2 regions of the Pontibacillus yanchengensis genome follow, and region 1 is predicted to be linked to the other one. Evidence: riboswitches for the same ligand, from Rfam matches in the RefSeq annotation. Region 1 holds a riboswitch; the other holds the start of a gene.
The links. Region 1 has a riboswitch for glycine ahead of GLW08_RS06055 (ACT domain-containing protein). Riboswitches for the same ligand answer to the same signal wherever they lie in the genome.
Positions count from the first base shown of each region.

Region 2: another riboswitch for glycine. It lies ahead of gcvT (glycine cleavage system aminomethyltransferase GcvT); the one in region 1 lies ahead of GLW08_RS06055 (ACT domain-containing protein).

Region 1 covers NZ_WMEU01000001.1:1,254,967-1,261,340, forward strand. The annotation lists gene GLW08_RS06045 (fatty acid--CoA ligase family protein) at 1-1,043, opposite strand, end outside; gene GLW08_RS06050 (PFL family protein) at 1,385-2,746, opposite strand; gene GLW08_RS06055 (ACT domain-containing protein) at 2,762-3,037, opposite strand; glycine riboswitch at 3,179-3,254, opposite strand; gene GLW08_RS06060 (metallophosphoesterase) at 3,939-4,724, opposite strand; gene GLW08_RS06065 (SDR family oxidoreductase) at 4,792-5,628, opposite strand; gene GLW08_RS06070 (lipoate--protein ligase) at 5,847-6,374, opposite strand, start outside.
Region 2 covers NZ_WMEU01000002.1:424,951-431,324, reverse strand. The annotation lists gene gcvPB (aminomethyl-transferring glycine dehydrogenase subunit GcvPB) at 1-638, opposite strand, end outside; gene gcvPA (aminomethyl-transferring glycine dehydrogenase subunit GcvPA) at 628-1,977, opposite strand; gene gcvT (glycine cleavage system aminomethyltransferase GcvT) at 2,001-3,104, opposite strand; glycine riboswitch at 3,216-3,322, opposite strand; glycine riboswitch at 3,326-3,418, opposite strand; gene GLW08_RS09320 (DEAD/DEAH box helicase) at 3,595-5,256, shown strand; gene GLW08_RS09315 (YqhG family protein) at 5,234-6,082, shown strand; gene GLW08_RS09310 (YqzE family protein) at 6,171-6,365, opposite strand.

The DNA.
Region 1 (6,374 bases):
ACCCGGTTTTCAACATTCCATATACTCTGTCCAATAGATCCAGCTTTGCGTGGTCTATCAAGTGGATTGAAACATGTTACTGGAGAGGCTTCTGATAACCCATATCCTTCTGAAACCATGACATTAAAGGTGTTCTCAAACTCCTGCAATAAAGCAACCGGCATAGATGCGCCACCAGAAATACACAGGCGCACACTACTAAAGTCCTCTGTATGACCTTCACTTGATTGTAATAGGTAATTATACATGGTAGGAACACCCGCGAATACAGTAGCTTCCCATTTACTAGCCACTTGGAAAGTCTCTTGAGGAGAGAATTTAGGTACGATAATGACAGTTCCACCATTCATCAACGGTGCGTTCAGTGAAACCGTTAAGCAAAACACGTGGAACATCGGCAACGCTGCAATGACCTTATCATTTGTATCGTATTGTAAATAGTCTGCTACATCTTTCGCATTGGAATAAATATTCTTATGAGTGAGCATAGCGCCTTTTGGAGCCCCTGTGGTTCCTGAAGTGTACAAAATGACAGCAATATCCTCTTCATCGATGGTTGGACGTTCAAATTGAAGCGATCCTTCCTTCACAAGGTTTGTAAACGATTTCATTCTATCGCTTAATTGACTTTGCTGCCAATTAGAGTCTTGGCTTGTCTCAGCAATGATATAATGTTCAATTAAAGGTAAGTCATGTGCCATTTCCTCAAACGTTTCAACAAACAAATCCATTGTAATAACAGCTTTTACGTCACCATTTTTCAAAATATAACTCATTTCGTCTGCAGTATAAATCGGGTTGATAGGTATTACAGTTAACCCTAAGCGTAGTGCGCCATATAATCCAATCATAAAATAAGGGCTATTGCCTGTTACAAGTGCAATATGATCTCCCTTTTCATAGCCAAGCTCTCTCAAACTAGCAGCAAACTTGGTTATAGAACCTTCTAGCTCTTGATAGCTTGTTTCTTGATCCTGAAAAATATAAGCCGTCTTGGTGGGATTCTTTCTTGTGGTGATCGACAACTGATCACTTAAATTCATGAACATGTTCCCCCTAATTGTGAATGAATAGTCATTCATTTCTGAGTTAAATTCATATTTATTATAAAATACTGACAACTTTCTAGCAAGCTATTCGTATGAAGCGTTTTCAAATTATGTGTTATCATCACTAATTCTGGCTTCAGGTTGCTTTTTTGCTCTCTTCCAACCCACTTATGCTCGCTTCAGATCGCTTTTTGCTCTCTTCCATCCTACTTATATTGACCCACTGTCCCTTCTTTCGTTCACGTGTATTAGCTCGATTCCTTGTTTCTTTTTCTCTCCAAAAAAATCGCATGTGCATTCTATTCAGAATACACATGCGAGCTTTCCTAATAGCATTAATTTATCAACGATTGTAATGGAGCCGGTATTCTTCCGCCTCTCTTCACAAATCCTTCAGAACTGAAAGGATTAACTCCCATTACGGGGGCTCGGCCTAATAGACCTCCAAACTCAACCATTGTCCCTTCTTCTTTATCTGGTACTGGGATCACTCGTACAGCTGTTGTTTTTTTGTTGATCATCCCGATGGCTGCTTCGTCTGCAATAATACCTGAGAGCGTTTCGGCAGATGCTTCTCCTGATAAAGCGATCATGTCTAGTCCAACTGAGCACACACAGGTCATGGCTTCTAGTTTTGGTAACGTCAGGGAGCCATCATTCACTCCTTGAATCATGCCATTGTCCTCACTGACTGGAATAAACGCACCGCTTAATCCACCTACATACGAACTAGCCATAGCTCCACCTTTTTTCACAGCGTCATTCATTAGTGCTAGAGCGGCAATAGTCCCGTGAGTTCCAACACGTTCCACACCAATCTCTTCTAGGATTTCTGCTACACTATCGTTCAATGCGTTTGTTGGTGCAAGGGATAAATCTAAAATACCAAATGGCACATCGAGTTGATCCGCAACGGCTCTCCCAACTAGCTCTCCAGCGCGCGTAATTTTAAAGACGGTTTTCTTAATCACTTGAGAGACTTCACCGAGATCTGCTTCTGGGTGTTTTTTCAGTGCATTTAATACAACCCCAGGTCCACTTACGCCTACATTCAGTACGGCGTCTCCTTCACCTGTACCATGGAAAGCGCCGGCCATAAATGGATTATCTTCTACTGGGTTTGAGAAAACAACTAGCTTTGCACATGCGATGCCGTCCTGGTCTCTTGTGTTTTCAGAAGCTTCCTTAATAATCGTACCCATTTGTTTAACGACATCCATGTTAATACCTGTTCTTGTCGTGGCTACAGAAATCGATGCACAAACGCGGTCTGTTACGGTCAATGCCTCTGCCAAGGAATCTAGCAACACTTGGTCACCTTTTGTTACTCCTTTATGAACAAGAGCTGAATAGCCTCCGATAAAATCAACACCTATATCCGCTGCTGCTTTATCTAATGTTTTCGCCAGTTCAATCGCCTGTTCTCTTGTTGCATTGCCAAGTAACTCCGAAATAGGAGTAACCGCAATTCGTTTATTTATGATTGGTACACCATACTCTTTTTCCACCTGCTCAGCATATGGCTTTAGGTTTTTTGCATAGCTCACTATTTTATCATACACACGTGTTTGCATAGCTGAGAAATCTGCATCCGCACAATCCTTGAGATCGATTCCAATAGTAACCGTGCGTATATCTAAGTTTTCCATTTGAACCATGCGTACGGTTTCTGTAATTTCATCTAATCCGATATTCATTGTGAATCGCCCTCCTTATATTCGATGCATAGCTTGAAAGACTTCTTCAAGCTGTAGATTAATTTTGACACCGAGCTCTTCGCCAATCTCATTTAATGTTTGGCGAACGGAATCGAGATCCTCAATTTGCGTTACGTCTACAATCATCATCATCGTAAAGAAATCCTCCACGATTGTTTGATTAATATCTAACACGTTTATCTCTTTTTCAGATAAAACAGTTGTAACCTTTGCGATAATTCCTACTTGGTCTTTACCAAGAACACTGACTACTGCGCGTCGATTTTCCATGTTGCGTCACCTCGTCTATTTGATTTGTTCTAATAAGTCTTATCTTTTCTTAACCTGTCCTCGACATTAAAAAAGATTGGAATCCATACATCCAATCTCATTCAGGCAGTCGTCAAACATACTAAGCTACTTTTAAGTACATCTAACAATCCTGTCCGGTTGCCTGAGATTGTGAACCCTTCGGCGCCGTTTAAACGGTCTCTCCAGAATTTGCTCCTGTTATAGTGTCACCCATAACACTCGTTGCATATATGCAGTTGCGATAAAGGTTATGGTATCAGGCTTCTATGTAATGGTCAATATAGAAAACTTACCAGCTCATTTTCTTATTGTTAGGCTAAAACTCTCTGAAATAGAAAAATCATAAGTTCCAAGATCCCGTTGTAGCACTATTGGTGCATATATTTGGTTGTCGCTCCTATTTTTCAATTGTTGATCCTAATTTCAACAACTCGCTCCTATATTAAAAGGCGCTCCTGTTTCGATTCTTGCTCTGAAATCATTGGAAGTTGCTCCAGAGAGCCACAACACTTAGCCTCCCTTTACGAAAAACTAGGTATCGTTTCAATCATCAAGATAAGATTGGGAGAGTTTTCTCTTGGTATTCTAGTATTCCTGCTGCGTTACTAATTCAGCATGGTGGAAAAGAAGCTGAGTTATGAAAACTGGAAGCAGTTAAATGAATATATAAGAGAGTATATCGACAATCACGCAGAAGACGATGAGGATGGAAGTCTATATAAATTCTTTATATCCTCTTATAAAGAATAGAGTGATCTAAAAAACTGCTCATCCCAATAACAAGGGATGAGCAGTTTTTTAAATAGTATAAGGTTTATTCTGCTTACAAGTCTAGCTCTAATGCCTCTGCCCGAGGTGAACAAGGCGTGTGCGATTTTCTTTACGATAACTCATGAATCGTAACTTCACTTCGAACCATGAAGCGAATGTTCCAGCGAGATTGACCGATTCCTTTTGAAATGTAAAATGTTCCATTTGAATGTACATGCTGGCCTTTGTAAATCCCCCTTTTTGCTAATCTTCCCATGTCGGCAACTTTAAATAAATAAGGGACGTTCACCTGTTTTCCATGCAGATGGCCTGAAACAAGCATCGTATAAGACTCTTTCAAATCATCCACTATGTCAGGGTCATGGGTCAAAACAAGAATATCTTTAATAAGAGGATTGGAAAATTGGAAACTCCGCTTTATATCATGATGTCCTTGGCAAAAGTCATCAATTCCTACAATAAATAAATCCTCTTTTTCTACATACTCATTTTTTAACAAATGAACCTGATACTTACCTAAAATTTCTTCCAGTTTATGAACCTCTTCAATATACCTATCATGATTGCCTAGTACAGCATACGTTTCCACACCTGTTTGCTGTATCATGGTTAAAAAGCGCTCTAGCTTAGGGAATTCTTTTTCATTTTTATCAATAAAGTCTCCTGTTAAAAACACATAATCAGGCTGTTCATCTTCAATCAGTTGTTTAAGTGTTGTAATAGGCACACGTAAATGCTTAATATGAAGATCACTAATTTGGATAACCTTCTTTTTAGCCTTACTATCCCACTTCACACGCTCTACCTTCAACCATCTTGTAGGAAGTAGGAACAACACATCCCATACAATGGCAACAGCTAATACGCTGATAATAATAATTAATACAATCTCCAAAATGATTTCACCTACTGATTCTTCTAACTGTATATATTAGTCTATAAAGCTATTTTAAAAATAGAAGCTATAACCCTACTTCCTTTTCGCTCCATTCCCAAAACATTTTTGCCAGTTGCTCATCATTTGCCTTATTGGTAATAGGGACAATGGATTCATTATAGTAATAGTCGCCACTCTTCCCTTCCACTTCAGGGCTGGTTGCTAAATAAATGGCAGTACTTGCTCCCTTTTCAGGTGTTCGAAAGAATGGGCTTAGAAAGATCATAACACGCTTACCAAAGCCTGTATTTCTATTCACACCGAGACTAGTAGCCACAGCACCTGGATGAACAGCATTAACCGTAACACTACTATTCTGAAGTCTTCTTGCCAACTCTTTCGTAAACAACACATTTGCAAGCTTCGATTGACCGTATGCTTTCATAACATTGTAGCTTTTGGTTAAATGAGGGTCTTCAAAATGAATTTCCCCCCACTTATGAGCTCCAGATGACACAACAACAATTCGACCAGCCTCTGCACGCTGTAAGGACTCTATAAGTAAATTCGTTAACAAGAAGTGCCCTAGATGATTCACACCTAGTTGTGCTTCGAAACCATCCTCCGTTTCCTCTCGTTTTAAATGAACAACACCTGCATTATTCACAAGAATATCTAATTTGCCATAACGTTGTTTGAATTCACTAGCAAATGATCGAATACTTTCCAAGTTCCCTAAGTCACAGATCATTAAATCAATTGCTTCTGATTGGCTATCCTGTTTAGCCACCTCAAGTGCGGCCTGTCCTCTTGCTTCATTTCGACAAGCCATTACAACATGTATACCTTGTTTAGCTAATTGAGTAGTCGTAGCTAAACCCATACCTGCATTTGCACCTGTTACTATCGCTATTTTATGCATACCTTAATCCCCTTTGTAAAAATTTCTCGGGGCGCTTCGCTCAACTCCGAGGCTTAAGCAAAGCCTTTTAGTGACGATTTTTGCCACAGAGAGGATTTGCTTAAGACCCTGAGGAGAGGTAGGCGCTGGAGCTAAATATTAGGAAATGCGCAAGGGCCACTTTTATGAAAAAGAGGCGAAATCATGGTTGATTCCGCCCTGCTTCACACGTTTTTTTATTAATAGATTAGAGAAAGAAAATCCTCTCGGGATATACGACCAAGATAATGGGAGATATCCAAGTCTTGAATCGCCTCATCGATAGAGGAACGATCGTAACGTGTTCCGATTAAGCGATTTTCAATTTCGCTTACATCCCCTACACCAAAGAAGTCTCCATAAATCTTCGCATTCTCAATGTTTCCTTTTTTTACATCAAGACGTACGTCCACTGTACCACCATCAAAGCGATGAGAGTGCTGAATGTTTGCTGCAGGAGATTTTCCATAGTTCCATTCCCACTTCTGATAGCGTTCTTCAGAAAGCTCGTAGATCTTCTTCCAATCTTCTTCTGTTAGCTTATATTGTGGAACTTCTTCTATTGATTGAACATCGAAAATATATCTTAGAAGCATGTCCTTAAACGCCTGCATGGACATGCTTTCATCCACCTCGTCTGAAATATTTGCTACTCGACTGCGAATCGACTTAATTCCTTTCGAGCGGATTTTTTCAGATTTCACACGAAGAGCTGAAACAACGTTTTC
Region 2 (6,374 bases), on a different contig from region 1:
ATCAACGCAGCGGTGTTCTCATCCACGACTCTTCTTAAATCATCTAAATCAACTAATCCTTGTTCATTGGATTTTACTGTTACCGCTTCAAAACCTGCAACTGTAGCTGAAGCAGGATTCGTTCCATGCGCTGAATCTGGAACGATAACTTTGGTACGATTATAATCTCCATTTGTTTCATGGAAAGCTCGAATCATCATCAACCCAGTCCACTCACCATGAGCTCCTGCAGCTGGCTGAAGTGTAACAGTGTTCATACCTGTAATTGCCTCTAAAGAGGATTGGAGATCATACATTAACTCTAAAGCACCTTGAACACTATTTGCGTCTTGTAATGGATGTATGTGACTAAAACCCGGAATACGAGCTACATCTTCATTGATTTTTGGATTATACTTCATGGTACAAGAGCCTAATGGATAAAAACCTGAATCAACACCATGGTTTCGTGTCGATAGTGCTGTATAATGACGCATTATTTGAAGCTCACTTACCTCAGGTAGATCAGCATCACTCTTTCGAACATATTGTTCATCCAGTTCAATATCAACTTCAGGTACATCTAAATCAGGTAAACTATATCCCATACGACCTTCTTGACTACGTTCAAAAATCAGTGGAAAGTTTTCATTCAACATGTATATCCCTCAATTCTGTGACAAAGGCATCGATTTCTTCTTTTGTACGCATTTCTGTAATAGCTATTAACATACAACCGCTAAGACTAGGATCTGTCGATTCAAGATCGAAACCGCCAATATACCCTTTTTCCTGAAGCTTTTGATTGATTGTGTTAATTGATTTTTGGCAATCCAATACAACTTCATTAAAGAATGCACCCTTGAATTTAACCTTCATACCAGCTTCCTGAAGTTTAGCAAATGCATAACGAGCTTTTTGCATATTTTGATAGGCCATCTCTTTTAGTCCTTGTTTTCCTAAGGCACTTAAAGCAACAGATGTAGCTAAGGCATTCAGGGCTTGGTTGGAACAAATATTAGAGGTAGCTTTATCACGTCTTATGTGTTGTTCACGAGCTTGTAAAGTAAGAACAAACCCTCTTCGGCCTTCCTCATCTTTTGTTTGTCCAACGAGACGACCAGGTACCTTTCTCATTAATTTGCTTGTAGTTGCAAAATAGCCACAATGTGGCCCCCCAAATTGTGCTGGTATGCCAAATACCTGTGTATCCCCGACGACAATATCTGCACCAAACTCTCCTGGTGGGGTGAGATACCCTAAAGAAAGTGGATTACTTGAGACAATGAACATTGCTTTGTGATCTTCTAAAAGTCTCTGCACCTCAGCTAACGGTTCAACTTGACCATAGAAGTTTGGATAAGAGATAACTACACTAGCGGTATTTTCATCAAGTTCTTGTTCTAGAGCCTTGATATCAGTTATTCCATCCTTTGTATCGATTTCAATGACTTCCAAATTTGGACCTTTTGCATATGTTTGAATGACTTCTCTTGATTGTGGGTGTATTGCTTTTGATACAATAACTTTCTTTTTCTTCGTTTGTCCGGCACTTAAGGTAACTGCTTCTGCAAGAGCTGTACCTCCGTCATACATAGAGGAATTCGATACTTCCATCCCAGTTAATTCGGATATCATTGTTTGAAATTCAAAAATTGCCTGCAGCTCCCCTTGGGAAATTTCAGGCTGATAGGGTGTATATGCCGTATAAAATTCCGAACGTGAAATAACATGATTTACTATGGAAGGGATGTAATGATCATACACACCAGCCCCTAGAAAAGAAGTATATTGTTGGGTGTTGATGTTTTTATTTGCTAAGCGTGATAATTCACGCATTAATACCGGCTCACTTAAGGCTGGCTTAATCTGAAGGTCGCCATTGTACCGAATCGCTTCTGGAATGTCTTGAAACAATTCATTAGTCGACTTCACCCCAATAGCATCAAGCATGGACTCTTTATCTTTAGTAGTCATTGGTAAATATCGAAAGGTCATAGATGTTCCTCCCCCTTTTCTTCCTAAGATCTTTTGTAAAACGGTGTTGGTACCACTTTTGCACGCAGCTTACGTTTACGCACTTGAACAATAACTTCTTGTCCCTCCGAAATATATGCGACTGGTAATAATGCTAAACCAATGCGTTTCTCTAACGTAGGTGATTGAGTACCTGACGTAATAAAACCTACCTGTTCTTCATCTATATACACAGGATACCCATGACGAGGAATACCTTTATCGACCATTTCTATACCAACAAGCTTTCGTGCTGGTCCTTTTTCCTTTTGTTTCTTTAAAACTTCTTTCCCCATAAAGTCTGCTTCTTTATTTGTTTTTACTGCAAAGGAAAGTCCAGCTTCCACGGGGGTTATTTCAGAGCTAAGCTCCTGTCCATATAATGCAAGATTTGCTTCAAACCGAAGCGTATCTCTAGCACCTAACCCAACAGGTTGTAAACCATCCTTCTCTCCTATTCTAACTATAGCTTGCCATAAAGCTTGTCCAGAATCTGGATGGAGATAGATTTCAAACCCATCTTCTCCCGTATAACCTGTTCTAGACACAAGGGCTAGGTGGTCTACTCCTTCAAACGAGACACCTTGCTTAAACCGAAAGAATTTTATTTCCGCCAAATCTGTTTTGGTAAGCTTTTGTAAAATCATTTCTGCTTTTGGTCCTTGTATGGCTAGTTGCACATAGTGATCAGATTGATTTTCTACAATTGCCTCCTCGACAAGATTGTCTTTCAGCCAATTAAAGTCTTTCTCTGTATTAGCTGCATTCACCACTAGTAAATATTTTTGCTCATCCAACTTATATACCAGTAGATCATCTACTGTACCACCATTTTCATAACACATGATGGTATATTGCGCTCTGTTTGGAGTTAACTTCGATACATCATTTGTTAACATTCTTTGCAAGAAGGCTTCACTTTCAGGGCCCTCTACATAAATTTCTCCCATATGAGACACATCGAATAACCCTGCTGTTGTCCTGGTTGCTTTGTGTTCCTCTATAATAGAAGAAAACTGTACAGGCATTTCCCATCCACCAAAATCAACGGTTTTCGCCCCAGCTTTTTCAAACTCAGGATAAAGTGGCGTTCGTTTTAAATCGGACATCATTTTTCCCCCATTCTAGCTTTACTCAAAACGTATTCAAGTCTAGTTCTTGTCATAATTTTCTGAAAAAAAGACATAAAAAAACAGAGAATCCACATCCTTAGTGTTATTCCCTGTCCATTCACCAGAAAGTTTCACAGTTTAGGTAAAGTGTATTCATCAAAAATGAAAACTGCTTGCTTCTTGGGTGGCCCTAAATAAAAAGGCACTCTCCAGAGGTGCGTCCTACAAGAGTCTTTTTTGCCTGAGAGATTCGCTACAACAGCTTGCTCCTTCGGCGCTACCATAAAAGTAGTCTCTCCTCTTGTAATCATTCGCTATTATGAAAATTAGAAAAAATATGTAGCTATATCATAAAAACCATAAGATATGTGAACAATAGATTATAAATTAGTGTCATTATACCATAGGCATTCCTTGGTGTGTACCTGAAAACCATTATTAAAGACAGGATATTCTATAATAATCTATAATTTGAGGTGAGAATAGAATGAACCAAAACATCGATCTTCACACTTCGATTGATGCTTCATTGGAAAACGAACTCATGTCTGAAGGTCCCTTTTGTTCATGGGATTTATTTCAAATGGCCTATGAAACATCAAAACAACTATCTACACCAGAGTTTAAGGGCCTTACATCCCCTCAATATTTACCTCAGGTAGATTTTCTACCTCACCAGTTGGCATGTGCAGAACAAGTTGTCGAGCAAATGAACGGTCGTGCCATTCTTGCTGATGAGGTGGGTTTAGGTAAAACGATTGAGGCTGGATTGATATTAAAGGAATATATGATTAGAGGTCTCGTCAAAAAAGTTCTAATTTTGGCCCCCGCTTCCTTAGTCAATCAATGGGTACTAGAGATGAATCAAAAATTTTATATTCCAGCAGCAGCACAACGAAAAACCCATATATGGGGATATGATGTTGTTGTTTCCTCTATGGACACGGCAAAAAGGGCACCTCACCGCGATCTCATCTTAGATACAGATTACGATATGGTCATTATTGATGAAGCGCATAAATTAAAAAATCATAAAACCAAAAACTATGAATTTGTGCAAAAGCTTAAGAAAAAATATTGCTTACTACTTACCGCAACACCTGTACAGAATCACTTAATAGATATATTCAATCTTGTATCTATTTTAAAACCAGGACATTTGGGTAATTATGAAGACTTCACTAAAAGGTTCGGTAAAAATAGGAATCAACTCTCAAATGACCATCACTTAAAATCCCTGGTCAATAAAGTAATGGTTCGTAACCGACGAGATGAAACAGGTGTAGATTGGACGAAGAGACACGTAGAGACTGTGAATATAGAATTCACAAAAGAAGAACAAGAAGCATATAAGTTTTTAACCGAAATCTCTAGTGGAGGGATGGCCTTTACGAACATTACTCTTTTAAGAGAGTTATGTTCTAGTAGAGAAGCTTGTTTCCTCTCCATTCAAAACATGCTAAAAAATGAAGAGATCCATCCAACTCGTGCGGAACAGTTACAAGAGATGATTTCTCACATCCAGCAAATGCCTCACCATGCGAAGGCTAAAAAAGTTGTTGAGCTCATTTCTAAAACGGACCAAAAGTTTATTATTTTTACTGAATACCGTGCGTCGCAATTTTACTTACAATGGTATTTGCAACAACATGGCATTACCTCCGTTCCATTTAGAGGGGGCTTTAAACGAAGTAAAAAGGATTGGATGAAGCAACTTTTTCAAAATCAAGCCCAGGTCCTTATTGCTACCGAAGCTGGCGGTGAAGGCATAAATCTTCAATTTTGCAATAATATGATCAATTATGACCTTCCTTGGAATCCGATGCGATTAGAACAACGAATTGGACGAATTCATCGTTTTGGTCAGAAAGAAGATGTAAACATATACAATTTTGCTATTCAAGATACCATTGAAGAGCATGTTCTATCTTTATTATATGAAAAAATTCATTTGTTCCAACGAGTAGTCGGAAATCTAGATGCCATATTGCAGAAATTAGACATTGATAATATTGAAACAGAGATACAAGATATTTTTACTCAGTCAGGGTCCGTAGGTGAAATGAAAGTGAAACTAAACAACCTTTCTTCTGTCATTTCCTATGCCCAAGAAAAGGAGGGAGAAGATGAAACAAGCGGAGCTTCATAATTTTTTGCAGCGGTACTTTTTGGCAAATCAATGTGAGATATTGGATAATCAACAAGGTGTCATGACTGTCCAACTTACTGATGAGCTAGATGAAACTCTCATGAACCGCCCTTTTTACTGGAACTATGTTAAGCGTGTTGGAGGCAAAGGAATTCCAATGAAAGTTACCTTTATCACAAATCCAGATAAAAAAGAAGAAAAAGGGGAATGGATTCATTTTGGCTCACCGAGACTTCATCAAATTTTTAACACACTAAAAGACAAAGGTAAGGTAACGAAACAATATGAAAAGATAGATGGGCTAACCCATCAAACAGCTTTAACACCCTGGTTAAACATTAATTTAAGTATTCATTATCAAGGAACTCATAAGCGGAATGAAATCTTATCTGTTGGAATTCATTTAATTACAGGAGCTATAGTACCGGAATTCTTGGAAAAGGTGAATAATGTACAGTTAACACCTATTATTCCTGATTATTGTTTCACTCTCACTCCTATCATTCGTGTCAGTAGTGCATTAAAAAGAATTGAGAAATACACTGAAAATCAAATAAGTTCACATGAAGATTCATGGATAGACGCATCTCATAAAAAACTACAGGATGAAAAAGAGTTATTAGATTATTTTTACAGCAAGCAAATTGAAGTACATTCTGAGATGTCTGAAGAAGAGCTAGAAGGGGTGAACGCTGCAAAAGAACGCTATCAATCTGAATTAGCAAAACTTGCAGAACGTTTTGAACCTAAAGTATCTCTAGAAATCATTAATTCCGGAATGTTTTACTTTGTTCAACAAACATCTTTTTCGTTATTAAAATCATAAAGGAAAAATCAATGCGTCTAACACACCAAAAGGCATAGAAGCTGGAACTAGATATCTTCTAGCAAAAAAAAACAGAGGGTAATAAAAACTACCCTCTGTTTTTTCCTTTATTACGTTTGAACAAAAATTTAATCGCAAATGGCAATACACCAAACATCTGAGTTGAAGCAGGTTGGCGCTGAAGCTTTTTGTCTTCTTTCCGCTTCTGCTTTTCTTCATGTGGCATGTCCATGTATTTCACTAATTCTTGAGTCATGAATTTCACATAGTCATTACCAGACATAACACTCAC